DNA from 3 places in the Meiothermus ruber DSM 1279 genome. Region 2 is predicted to be linked to each of the others. Evidence: riboswitches for the same ligand, from Rfam matches in the RefSeq annotation. Region 2 holds a riboswitch; each other region holds the start of a gene.
What was found. Region 2 has a riboswitch for S-adenosylmethionine ahead of MRUB_RS08660 (O-acetylhomoserine aminocarboxypropyltransferase/cysteine synthase family protein). Riboswitches for the same ligand answer to the same signal wherever they lie in the genome.

Region 1 (3,263 bases), 920 kb from region 2:
GCTGCACATTGAGCTGGGTTAGGCGCTCCGCCAGGACACCGGCTTGCAAAACATCCTGAGTGGTGAGGAGTTCCAGGGCGATCCCGGCCTGCCCCAGCCTCGAGGCCGCATTAATGCGGGGCGCGATGCGAAAGGCAATCTCGCTGGCGCTGAATTCCTGGCAGTGTTCCGCTGCCAGTACTTTGAGGCCCAGGTTGGCGGAGTCGCGCAGGCGGCGCAACCCCTCCTGAACCAGGGCCCGATTAAAGCCCTGCAAAGGGGCCACGTCGGCCACCGTACCAATTGCGGCCAGGTCGGCGTACTCTAAGGGTGGATCCCGGCCCAGCAGTTCGTACACCTGCCACAGCAGCAAGAAGGCCACCCCCGAACCGGTGGGGTGCGCCTGGCCTTGCAGCCCGGGCGAGAGGGCCGGGTGCACCACCAGGCCCGGCGGCGGCGCAGCGCCCGGCGAATGGTGATCGGTGACCAGCACCGAGACCCCATTCTCGACCAGCGCGCGCAGCTCGGCATGGTTGGTGATACCGCAGTCTACCGTGATGAACAGGTCGCAGGCCTCGAGGTGCTCCGGCACCCGATCCATCAGCACCCCGTAGCCCTCCTCCAGGCGGTGGGGGATAAAGGCATGGATCTCGGCGCCCAGCCTCTCCAAACCGTTCAGCAGCAGCGCCGTGCCGGTCAAGCCGTCGGCGTCGTAATCGCCGTGAACCCGGATGCGCTCGCGTTTTTCCAAAGCTTCAATGATGCGCAAAGCCGCCTGCTTGAGGCCATCGATGGGAAGGCATACCAGGGGGGGCTCGAGGTCTTCTTTTCGCCGAAACCCCCGGTTCCAGAAGACCGCCGCCGCCAGCGGGGGTATACCCAGTTGCTCAATTAATGGTCGAAGTTCGGCCACATGGGGCCATTCACGGAGTCTCCACTTCATCCAGATCTCCACCACACCCGATCCACCCGGCGCCCCCAGGTTACAGGCAGGATGGGCCTCTGTCTCTTCCCATCGGGGGGGCTTGCTGGCTGCTTCTACTCAAGCTGTCCGATCCGGGATGACCGGGGTTTCTTCGGGGTGTTGTTTTTTGAGGGCCTCGAGCTCACCCCTGGCCTGGCGCAATTCCAGGTTGCGCTGGCGCAAGACGGCCTGGGCCCTTATCCAGCCGGTCAAGACGTATAGGCCCATCACCACCAGACCCAGCCCAAAAGCCCCCACCCACAACAGGCTCAGGTGAACCAGGCCCCAGGGCGTGCCGATCATCAACCCAGGCTGCAGCGCATACAGAACCCAGGCCACCGCGGCTACCCCCAGCACCACCGCGAAGGCCAGCGCACTCAGAACTTTCATACTTAGAAGTCTACCGCAGTTCTGAGTGAGAAAAGCGCCCAGGCTTGCGCAGACCATCGCTCGGTTAGTTTACAAAAGTTGTAACTTATGCTAGCCTACCCTTCACCAGGCGGCCGTGCCTGGTATCAAGGCTCTAGGCCTTATCCAGAGCAGCGGACAGGGCAACTGCCCGACGGGAACGGCCCGATGAAGCTGCGGCAACCTGCCAAAGGCAAGGTGCCAATTCCGGCCCGGCCTCTGCGCCGGGAAAGATAAGGGGGTTTGAATATCTTGGAAAAGTCGAGCACCATCTCCTCAATCCACACAGGTTATTCCGCTCCAGCCAGCAGCAAGATATCCAAAGGGCAGCGCCGCCAACCATCCCTTTCGCCAGGGGTTGTAATCTGGTTCACCGGTCTTTCCGGCGCCGGTAAAACCACCCTGGCCCGGGCCCTCGAGGTGCTCCTGTACGAAGCCGGATACCCGGTGGAGCATCTCGATGGCGATGCGGTGCGGGAGCACTTATCGAAAGGCCTGGGTTTTAGCCGGGAAGACCGCGACACCAACATCCGCCGCATCGGCTATGTGGCCAACCTGCTGGCTAAACATGGGGTTCTGGTGCTGGTAAGCGCCATCAGCCCCTACCGTTCCACCCGTGAAGCCGTGCTGGCCGAAGCCCCCAGAAAGCTCGAGGTCTACGTGGACGCCCCCCTGAAGGTGCTGATTCAAAGGGACGTGAAGGGCCTGTACGCCCGGGCCCTGCGCGGTGAAATACCGCACTTTACCGGAATTTCAGACCCGTACGAGCCCCCTTTGAACCCCGACCTGCACCTGCGCACCGATCAGATGAGCCTGCAGGAGTGCCTCAGCCGCCTGCTGGCGGCCCTGGCCCCTTTTGGCGTTGAGGAGGTACCCAAACGGTGATCCCTGAACACTGGAACCCCCAAACCCCGCCCCTCGAGGTCATCCAGTGGGCCCTGGAGCATTACCCCGACCTTATCATCACCAGCGCCTTCAACCTCAATGGGGTGGTGCTGCTCGAGCTGGCCGCACAGGCCGGCTATACCGGTGAGGTGGTGTTTGTAGACACCGGCTATCATTTCCCGGAGACCCTCGAGACCCGCGACCGTCTGTCGGCCCGTTATACGCAGATGCGCTTTGTAACCCTCAGCGCTGGGCTCCCGCCCGACCCCTGGGGACAGGAGCGCTTCCGCAGCGACCCCGACGGCTGCTGCAACGCGCGCAAAGTAGCCCCCCTACGCGCCTATCTCTCACAAAAGAATCCTTCGGCGCTGCTAAACGCCCGCAGCCGGGATCAGGCCTCCACCCGCCAAGGGCTGGATTTTCTCGAGCCCGGCCAGCGGTTGCGCATCAATCCGCTGGCCTACTGGCATCGCGCCCAGCTCGAGGCCTTTGCTCAAAAGCACCAACTTTTCGTTAACCCTCTGTACTGGTCGGGGTTTCTCAGCATCGGCTGCTGGCCCTGCACCCGCGCCGTGCGCCCCGGTGAGGAGGCCCGGGCTGGTCGCTGGTCAGGCCGGGGCAAAACCGAGTGCGGCCTGTGGCAGGGTGAACAAGCCTTGTAGGAGTTTTTTTATGGCTGAAAAACTTACAAATGTTGTAAACTTACCATCACCACACGGCGGAACGCTGGTTGAGCGCATACTGCAGGCCGACCCTCGAGAATACGAGCACCTCCCAGCCCTCGAGCTGGACGCACAGGGCTACGCTGACCTCGAGCTGATCGCCACCGGGGTCTACTCGCCCCTGCAAGGGTTCATGGGGGAGGCCGATTACCAACGCGTGCTGGAGGAAATGCGGCTGTCCAACGGCCTGCCCTGGAGCATTCCCATCACCCTGGCAGTCTCGCGCTCGCAAGCCGCCCTGTACCGCCAGCGTGTGCGCCTGGTCTGGCATGGGAGAACGGTAGGCTTGCTCGAGGTAGAAGAGC
Region 2 (3,263 bases):
TGTGGTTGGCGCAGATGACAAAGTACTTCTCGGTATCCAGCATGCGGCCCGGCCCGGCCAGCTCATCCCACCAGCCATCCGGCCCGAAGGCCTGGTCCAATTTGGGCAGGCTGCGCAGGGTTTCCTGGGTGTAGGTACCGGCCAGGTGCGCCGAGCCCGTCCAGGCGTGGAAGACCAGCACCGCGTTGCTGCGCTCGAAGTTGAGCTGGCCGTAGGTCTCGTAGCGCATGCGCAGCTCGGGCAGCACACCGCCGTACTCGAGGCGAAAGCCGCCGGCCACCAGGGCCTGGGCCGGCACCGGCGGTGGTACCCGGCCCCGGCTTTTGGGCGGTTTAATCAGCAGGGCTTCATGGTCGCCCCAGGCCTCTTGAATAAGCAGATCGCTCATTTTATTCGCCCTCGCTACACCGCAAAGCGCCAGGGCGGTTAGACGCCCACCCTCGAGCGCAGGGCCTGCTTGAGGTCGGCTTGGATGTCTTCGATGGCCTCCAGCCCCACGCTAATTCGCACCAACTCGGGGTTGACCCCCGCGCGAACCTGCTCCTCCGGCGATAGCTGGGAGTGGGTGGTGGAGGCGGGGTGGATGGCCAGGGTGCGGGTATCGCCCACATTGGCCAGGTGGGAGACCAGCTCGAGCCGGTTGATGAAGCTCTTGGCGGCCTCGTATCCACCCTTGAGGCCGAAGGTAAGCACCGATCCCGGCCTGCCCTTGAAGTACTTCTGGGCCTTGGCATAACTGGGGTGGTCGTCCAGGCCGGGGTAGTTGACCCAGGCCACCTCGTCCTGCTCACGCAGCCAGTGGGCCAGGGCCAGGGTGTTCTGCACGTGCCGCTCCGAGCGCAGCGAGAGGGTCTCGAGGCCCAGGAGCAGCAAGAAAGCCTCGAAAGGCCCCAGGCACTGCCCCTGGTCGCGCAGGCCGTCCACGCGGGCCTTGATGATGAAGGCCAGGTTGCCCAGGGCCTTGTGCAGCTCGAGGCCGTGGTAGCCGGGCTGGGGCTGGGTAATCAGGGGGTAGCGCCCGTTGTCCCAGTTGAAGTTGCCGCCGTCCACAATCAGGCCAGCGATGGCCGCACCGTGCCCCCCAATCCACTTGGTACCGGAGTGGGTTACCACGTTGGCCCCCCACTCGATGGGGCGGAAGAGATAGCCCCCGTGCCCAAAGGTGTTGTCCACAATCAGGGCGATGCCCCGCTCCTGGGCGGCCTGGGCGATGAGCTCGAAGTCGGGGATGTTGAGGGCCGGGTTGCCCAGCGACTCCAGGTACCAGAAGCGGGTTTTATCGTCGGTCAGGCGGATGAAATCGTCCACGCTCTCGGCGCTGTCGGTAAAACGGCTTTCAATGCCAAGCCGGGGCAGCGTCACTTTGAACTGGTTGATGCTGCCCCCGTAGAGGTTGGGGGTGGACACAAAGTTATCGCCGGCCTGGGCGATGTTGGTGATAGCCAGGAACTGCGCGGCATGGCCCGAGCTGGTGGCCAGGGCCGCCACCCCCCCCTCGAGGGCCGCGATGCGCTTCTCCAGCACATCGGTGGTGGGGTTCATGATGCGGGTATAAATGTTGCCGAACTCCTGCAACCCAAAGAGCCGGGCGGCGTGGTCGGCGTCCTTGAACTGATACGAGGTGGTGGCGTAGATGGGCACCTGACGGGCCCCAGTGGTGGGGTCGGGGCTGTAGCCGGCGTGTAGTTGCAGGGTCTCGAAACGGTGTTTTTGCGACATGCTGCTCTCCTACCACCCAGCGGACGGCGGCCAGGGCCGCCTGTTCCGATGGGAAATGATCCGCGTGGGATTTGGGGCGCTATCTTGGTAGGAGTTTTGCTATAGCAAAACCCCCTACCAGACGTTCTTTTATGACTGGAAGGGGGTACGGCTTCGACATCCCGCTGCGCCACTTTGTGTGCGCTCCCTTCTCTTATCTTTCCCAACTGCCAGGCTATGCCTAGCCTTGAACATCGTGTGCCTACAACGTTCAGCAGTCGGGCCGGAATTAGCACCTTGCAAAAAGCCATCTGGTGATGAGCAGAGGCTTTTTGTGGGTTGCTGCGACTTCGCAGGGCCGATCCCTCCATCGCTCTGGATAAAAGAACTTGATTGATTGTGGCCGCGCCCCAGCGCGGATAGATGTGAGTCTAGATAGACAACCCTGTGATGTCAAGCCCAGCCCTCGAGCTGTACCCTCCAGCCTTGTGGACGTTAGAATGGCACGCATGGAGATTACGCCGGAACTGGTGAAACATCTGAGCAGGCTTTCGCGGCTTGCTCTTACACCGGAGGAAGAGGCCAGGCTCGAGGGCGAGCTGCGCTCGATCGTGGGCTTTTTTGAAAAATTGAATGAGCTGAACACCGAGGGCCTGCCCGAGATGGCCCGGCCGGTGGAGATCACCAACCGCCTGCGGGCCGATCAGGTTCGCCCCTCGCTCGCACAGGAACAAGCCCTGTCGGTGGCTATAGAAGCGCACGAGGGCCAATTTAAGGTGCCCAGGGTTATAGAATAGCCGATGCGTTTGCACCCTTGGACTTTTTATGCTAGACATCAAATTCATCCGTGAGAACCCCGAAGCCGTTCGTCAGGCCATAGAAAAAAAAGGTCTTACCCTCGAGCTCGACAAACTGCTCGAACTCGACCAGGAGGTGCAGACCCTCAAGCGCACCATTGAAAAAATACAGGCCGAACGCAACGCCAACGCCAAGGCAGCGGCCAGGGCTAAGCCGGAAGAGCGGGCCGCCATGATCGAGCGGGGCAAAGAGATTGGCCGCCAGCTGGCCGAGCTCGAGCCCCAGTTGCGCACCCTCGAGGCCCAGCTCAAGCAGCTCCTCTACCTGACCCCCACCCTTCCCTGGGAAGGCGCCCCGGTGGGCCCGGACGACTCTTTTAACGTCGAGACGCGGGTGCACGGCAATCCGCGCACCTTCCTGTTTGAACCGCTGGATCACGTGGCCCTGATGGAAAAGAACGGCTGGGGTGATTTTGAGCGTGCCGCTAAGGTCTCCGGCTCACGTTCTTACATCCTTAAGGGCGATCTGATGGTCTACGAGCAGGCCCTGCTGCGGTTTGCCCTCGACCGGATGATCCAGGCCGGCTTCACGCCGATGAGCGTGCCCAGCCTGACCAAAGAGGAGGCGCTTTATGCCCACGGACAGTTTCCTGCTGCCCGCGACCAGGTCTACGCGGTGGATGGGGGGGAGGTCTACCTGGCGGGTACCGCCGAGGTGCTGCTGAACTACCTGCACGCTGGGGAAATCCTCGCGGAGACAGAACTTCC
Region 3 (3,263 bases), 1.3 Mb from region 2:
CAGCAGGGTGCTAACCTTCATGGCCCACCTGCTCCACACTGGCCAACGCCTCCAGGAGCATCTGCTGAATGTCCTGGGGGCTCTCGAGGCCCACCGAAAGGCGGATGGTCTCCGGGCCCACCCCCGCCGCCCGGCGGGCCGCCTCGGGGATGCGGCTGTGGGTGGTGGTCCAGGGGTGCACCGCCAGGGTGCGGGCATCCCCCACGTTGGGCGCCTGGATGATCTTCAGGTTGGCAAGGAAGCGGCTGGCCCCCTCGAGCCCCCCCCGGATGCCAAAGGTCAGGATGCTGCCAAACCCCCCGCGCAGGTACTGGGTGGCCCGGGGGTGGGCTGGGTCGGTGGGCAGGCCGGGGTAGCGCACCCAGGCCACCTGGGGCTGGGACTCGAGCCAGCGGGCCAGGGTCAGCGCGGTCTGGCTGGCCCGCTCGATGCGCAGGGCCACTGTCTCCAGGCCCTGAAAAAGCAAATAGGCGTTGAAGGGCGAGAGCACCATCCCGCCCAGCGAGAGCCCCAGCTGGCGCACCCGCTCCAGAAAACACCGCGCCCCAAACTGCTCCCAGGGGATCTTGCCCTGGGCATCGGGGCTGGTGAACTGCGGGTAATGCTGCCAGAGGGCGGTTTCCCGCGAGAGCACCGCCCCGCCCAGAATCGAGCCATGGCCGCTGGCCCACTTGGTCAGGCTGTGCACCACCACGTGTGCCCCGTGCTCCAGGGGGCGGGCCAGGGCCCCCACCGCGCCAAAGGTGTTGTCCACCACCAGGGCCACCCGGTGGGCCTCGCACAGCTCAGCCAGCCCTTGCAGGTCGGGGAGCTCGAGCGAGGGGTTGCCCAGCACCTCCACAAAAACCGCCCGGGTCTTCTCGTTCAGGGCTGCCTGCACCGCCGCCACCTCGGGCGCCACAAAGTGCACCCGCACCCCCATCAGGCCGAAGACCTGGTTCAACAGCCCCACCGTACCGCCAAACAAACCGGGACTGGCCACCACCTCGTCGCCCGCGCGCACCAAGGCCAGCAGACCGGCAAAGCTGGCGGCCTGCCCCGAGGCCAGGCAGACCGCCCCCAAAGCCCCTTCCAGGGCAGTGAGACGGGCCTCGAGGGCCGCCACTGTGGGGTTCTGGAGGCGGGTATAGGTGTAGCCCTGGTTGGTGGCAAACTTATGCGCGCCGTCCTCCAGGTCGGCGAAACCATAGGCCGCCGTCGCGTAGATCGGCACGCCCACCGCGTTATGGGGATCTTGTTGGGGAAGCCCACTCAAAACAGCCAGACTGGAAAAATCCATCTACCCTCCTTCAGTCCTGCTCGAAGAAGGGCTTTTTTTCCCTTCTTCCATCTTTCCCCTGGTGCCTTTGCTGTGCCTAGCGACACCGGGGCGGATTTGGCACCAAGCGCGGGGGTTTCTCGGTAATGGGCGATTGCCCCCGCAGGTTGCCGCAGCTTCATCGGGCCGTTCCCTCCGCTGCTCTGGATAGAAGAACTGCTTACCCTGGGCGGGTAAGGTTCTATGCAATGGTATGGGCTGGAAGGGTCATCGTCAAGATAAGTACAGGAGCAAACAGCCGCATCGGACTGCGGCTGTTGAAGCCTTCGCGCGTTGCGCAGGGCCGGTTCAGTCTACGAGCAGCTTCTCCAAAGGGCCGTGCTACAGGTAGCCCGCCCGCCGGAGCTCTTCCTCCACCGCCGCCAGCACCCTGGGGTAGGCCTCTTCCAGGGTCAGACCGCGCAGGGTGGCCCCTGCCGCCGGCACGTGGCCCCCGCCGCCCAGCTTGACCGCCACCGCCTGGGCCGAGACCCCGCCGCGGCTGCGGATGCTGATCTTCACGCCTTCCTCGCGCTCGCGCAAAAAAACCGCAATCTGGCTGCCTTCGGCGTAGCGGATGATGCCCACAAAGTCGTCGGAGTCTTCCACGTTAATCCCGCTGGGCATATGGGCCGTCACCAGCAGGCCTCCAAAGTGGAACCCCACCGTGGAAAGCACCGCCCCCATCACCTTGAAGTAGCTCACCGGGCGCCACTGCAATCGGTCGGTGAGCTCAGCCAGCCGCACCCCATACCCCACCAGCTCGGCGGCGGTGTGCAGCACCTCGGGGGTGGTGTTGGCAAAGCGAAAGTTGCCGGTATCGGTAATCAGGCCGGTGAGCACCGGGGTGGCAATTTCGGGCGTCCAGGTGACCCCCAGCGCGTCAATCAGATCCTTGACAATCTGGGCGGTGGCAGCCTTGGAGGGATCCACCACCGAAAGGTAGCCAAAGCGCGGGTTGGTGCCGTGGTGGTCAATGTTGATCACGAATCCCTCCACCGGCGCGCCCGCCACCCGGCTGGGCTCCGCCGAGTCCAGCACCACTAGGGTGGCCCCCTCCGGCACGTGCTGGATGGGGTCGCTGTACTCGTCTTCCCGCACCAAAAACCGCAGAAACCGCGGAGGGTCGGCAATCCAGGTCACTTTCTTGTCCAGGGCTTGCAGGGCTCGAAAGAGCCCCAGCGACGAGCCTATGGCGTCGCCATCGGGGTCTACGTGCGAGACCACGATGATGGGGCCCTCGAGTTCCCGCAGGGTGTCGGCCACGGTTCGAATCTTCTCCCAGTAACGGGGCTCAGGGGCGTTGTGTGCATCATCCATGACACCCCACTATAACGGCAAATCACCCAGCCAAGTGAGTATGCTATTCGCCAACCCCCTCCTCGCAGCGGAAAAAATCAATGCCCCAAGACCTCGGGCCGGTTGCGCGTACAGGCTATAATCCCGGTTGGACTTATGGAACGGCTCATCCCCCCCACCCCCTCCCTCAAGGGCACCCTCCGGGTTCCCGGCGACAAGTCGGTCACGCACCGCGGCCTCATGCTGGGCGCGCTGGCCCAGGGCGAAAGCACGCTTTACTACCCGCTCAAGGCCGGCGACACCCTCTCCACCGCCCAGGTAATGCGCCAGCTTGGGGCCGAAATTACCGAGCAGGGCCAGCACTTTCACATCAAAGGGGTGGGCCTTCGGCTCAAAGAACCCGGCGACGTGCTCGACTGTGGCAACGCCGGCACCCTGATGCGGCTGGTGGCCGGGCTTTTGTCAGGGCAGGAAACATTCGCGGTACTCACCGGCGATGCCTCGCTCCGGCGGCGGCCCATGGGCCGGGTGACCCTCCCCTTGCGGCAGATGGGCGCCCGCATCGAAGGCCGCGAGAACGGCCAGCTAGCCCCCCTGGCCATCCGGGGCGGCGGGCTGCGGGGCATCCACTACGAGCTGCCGGTGGCCAGTGCCCAGGTCAAGAGTG

Region 1: another riboswitch for S-adenosylmethionine. It lies ahead of cysC (adenylyl-sulfate kinase); the one in region 2 lies ahead of MRUB_RS08660 (O-acetylhomoserine aminocarboxypropyltransferase/cysteine synthase family protein).
Region 3: another riboswitch for S-adenosylmethionine. It lies ahead of MRUB_RS02440 (O-acetylhomoserine aminocarboxypropyltransferase/cysteine synthase family protein); the one in region 2 lies ahead of MRUB_RS08660 (O-acetylhomoserine aminocarboxypropyltransferase/cysteine synthase family protein).

What each region holds. Positions count from the first base shown of each region.
Region 1 covers NC_013946.1:840,593-843,855, reverse strand. Annotated here, with positions in the region: gene MRUB_RS04350 (single-stranded-DNA-specific exonuclease RecJ) at 1-922, opposite strand, end outside; gene MRUB_RS04345 (LapA family protein) at 1,022-1,333, opposite strand; SAM riboswitch class I at 1,471-1,591, shown strand; gene cysC (adenylyl-sulfate kinase) at 1,595-2,236, shown strand; gene MRUB_RS04335 (phosphoadenylyl-sulfate reductase) at 2,233-2,898, shown strand; gene sat (sulfate adenylyltransferase) at 2,909-3,263, shown strand, end outside.
Region 2 covers NC_013946.1:1,759,481-1,762,743, reverse strand. Annotated here, with positions in the region: gene metX (homoserine O-acetyltransferase MetX) at 1-388, opposite strand, end outside; gene MRUB_RS08660 (O-acetylhomoserine aminocarboxypropyltransferase/cysteine synthase family protein) at 427-1,719, opposite strand; SAM riboswitch class I at 1,967-2,084, opposite strand; gene gatC (Asp-tRNA(Asn)/Glu-tRNA(Gln) amidotransferase subunit GatC) at 2,208-2,495, shown strand; gene serS (serine--tRNA ligase) at 2,524-3,263, shown strand, end outside.
Region 3 covers NC_013946.1:467,188-470,450, reverse strand. Annotated here, with positions in the region: gene metF (methylenetetrahydrofolate reductase [NAD(P)H]) at 1-21, opposite strand, end outside; gene MRUB_RS02440 (O-acetylhomoserine aminocarboxypropyltransferase/cysteine synthase family protein) at 11-1,279, opposite strand; SAM riboswitch class I at 1,324-1,472, opposite strand; gene MRUB_RS02435 (DHH family phosphoesterase) at 1,640-2,617, opposite strand; gene aroA (3-phosphoshikimate 1-carboxyvinyltransferase) at 2,753-3,263, shown strand, end outside.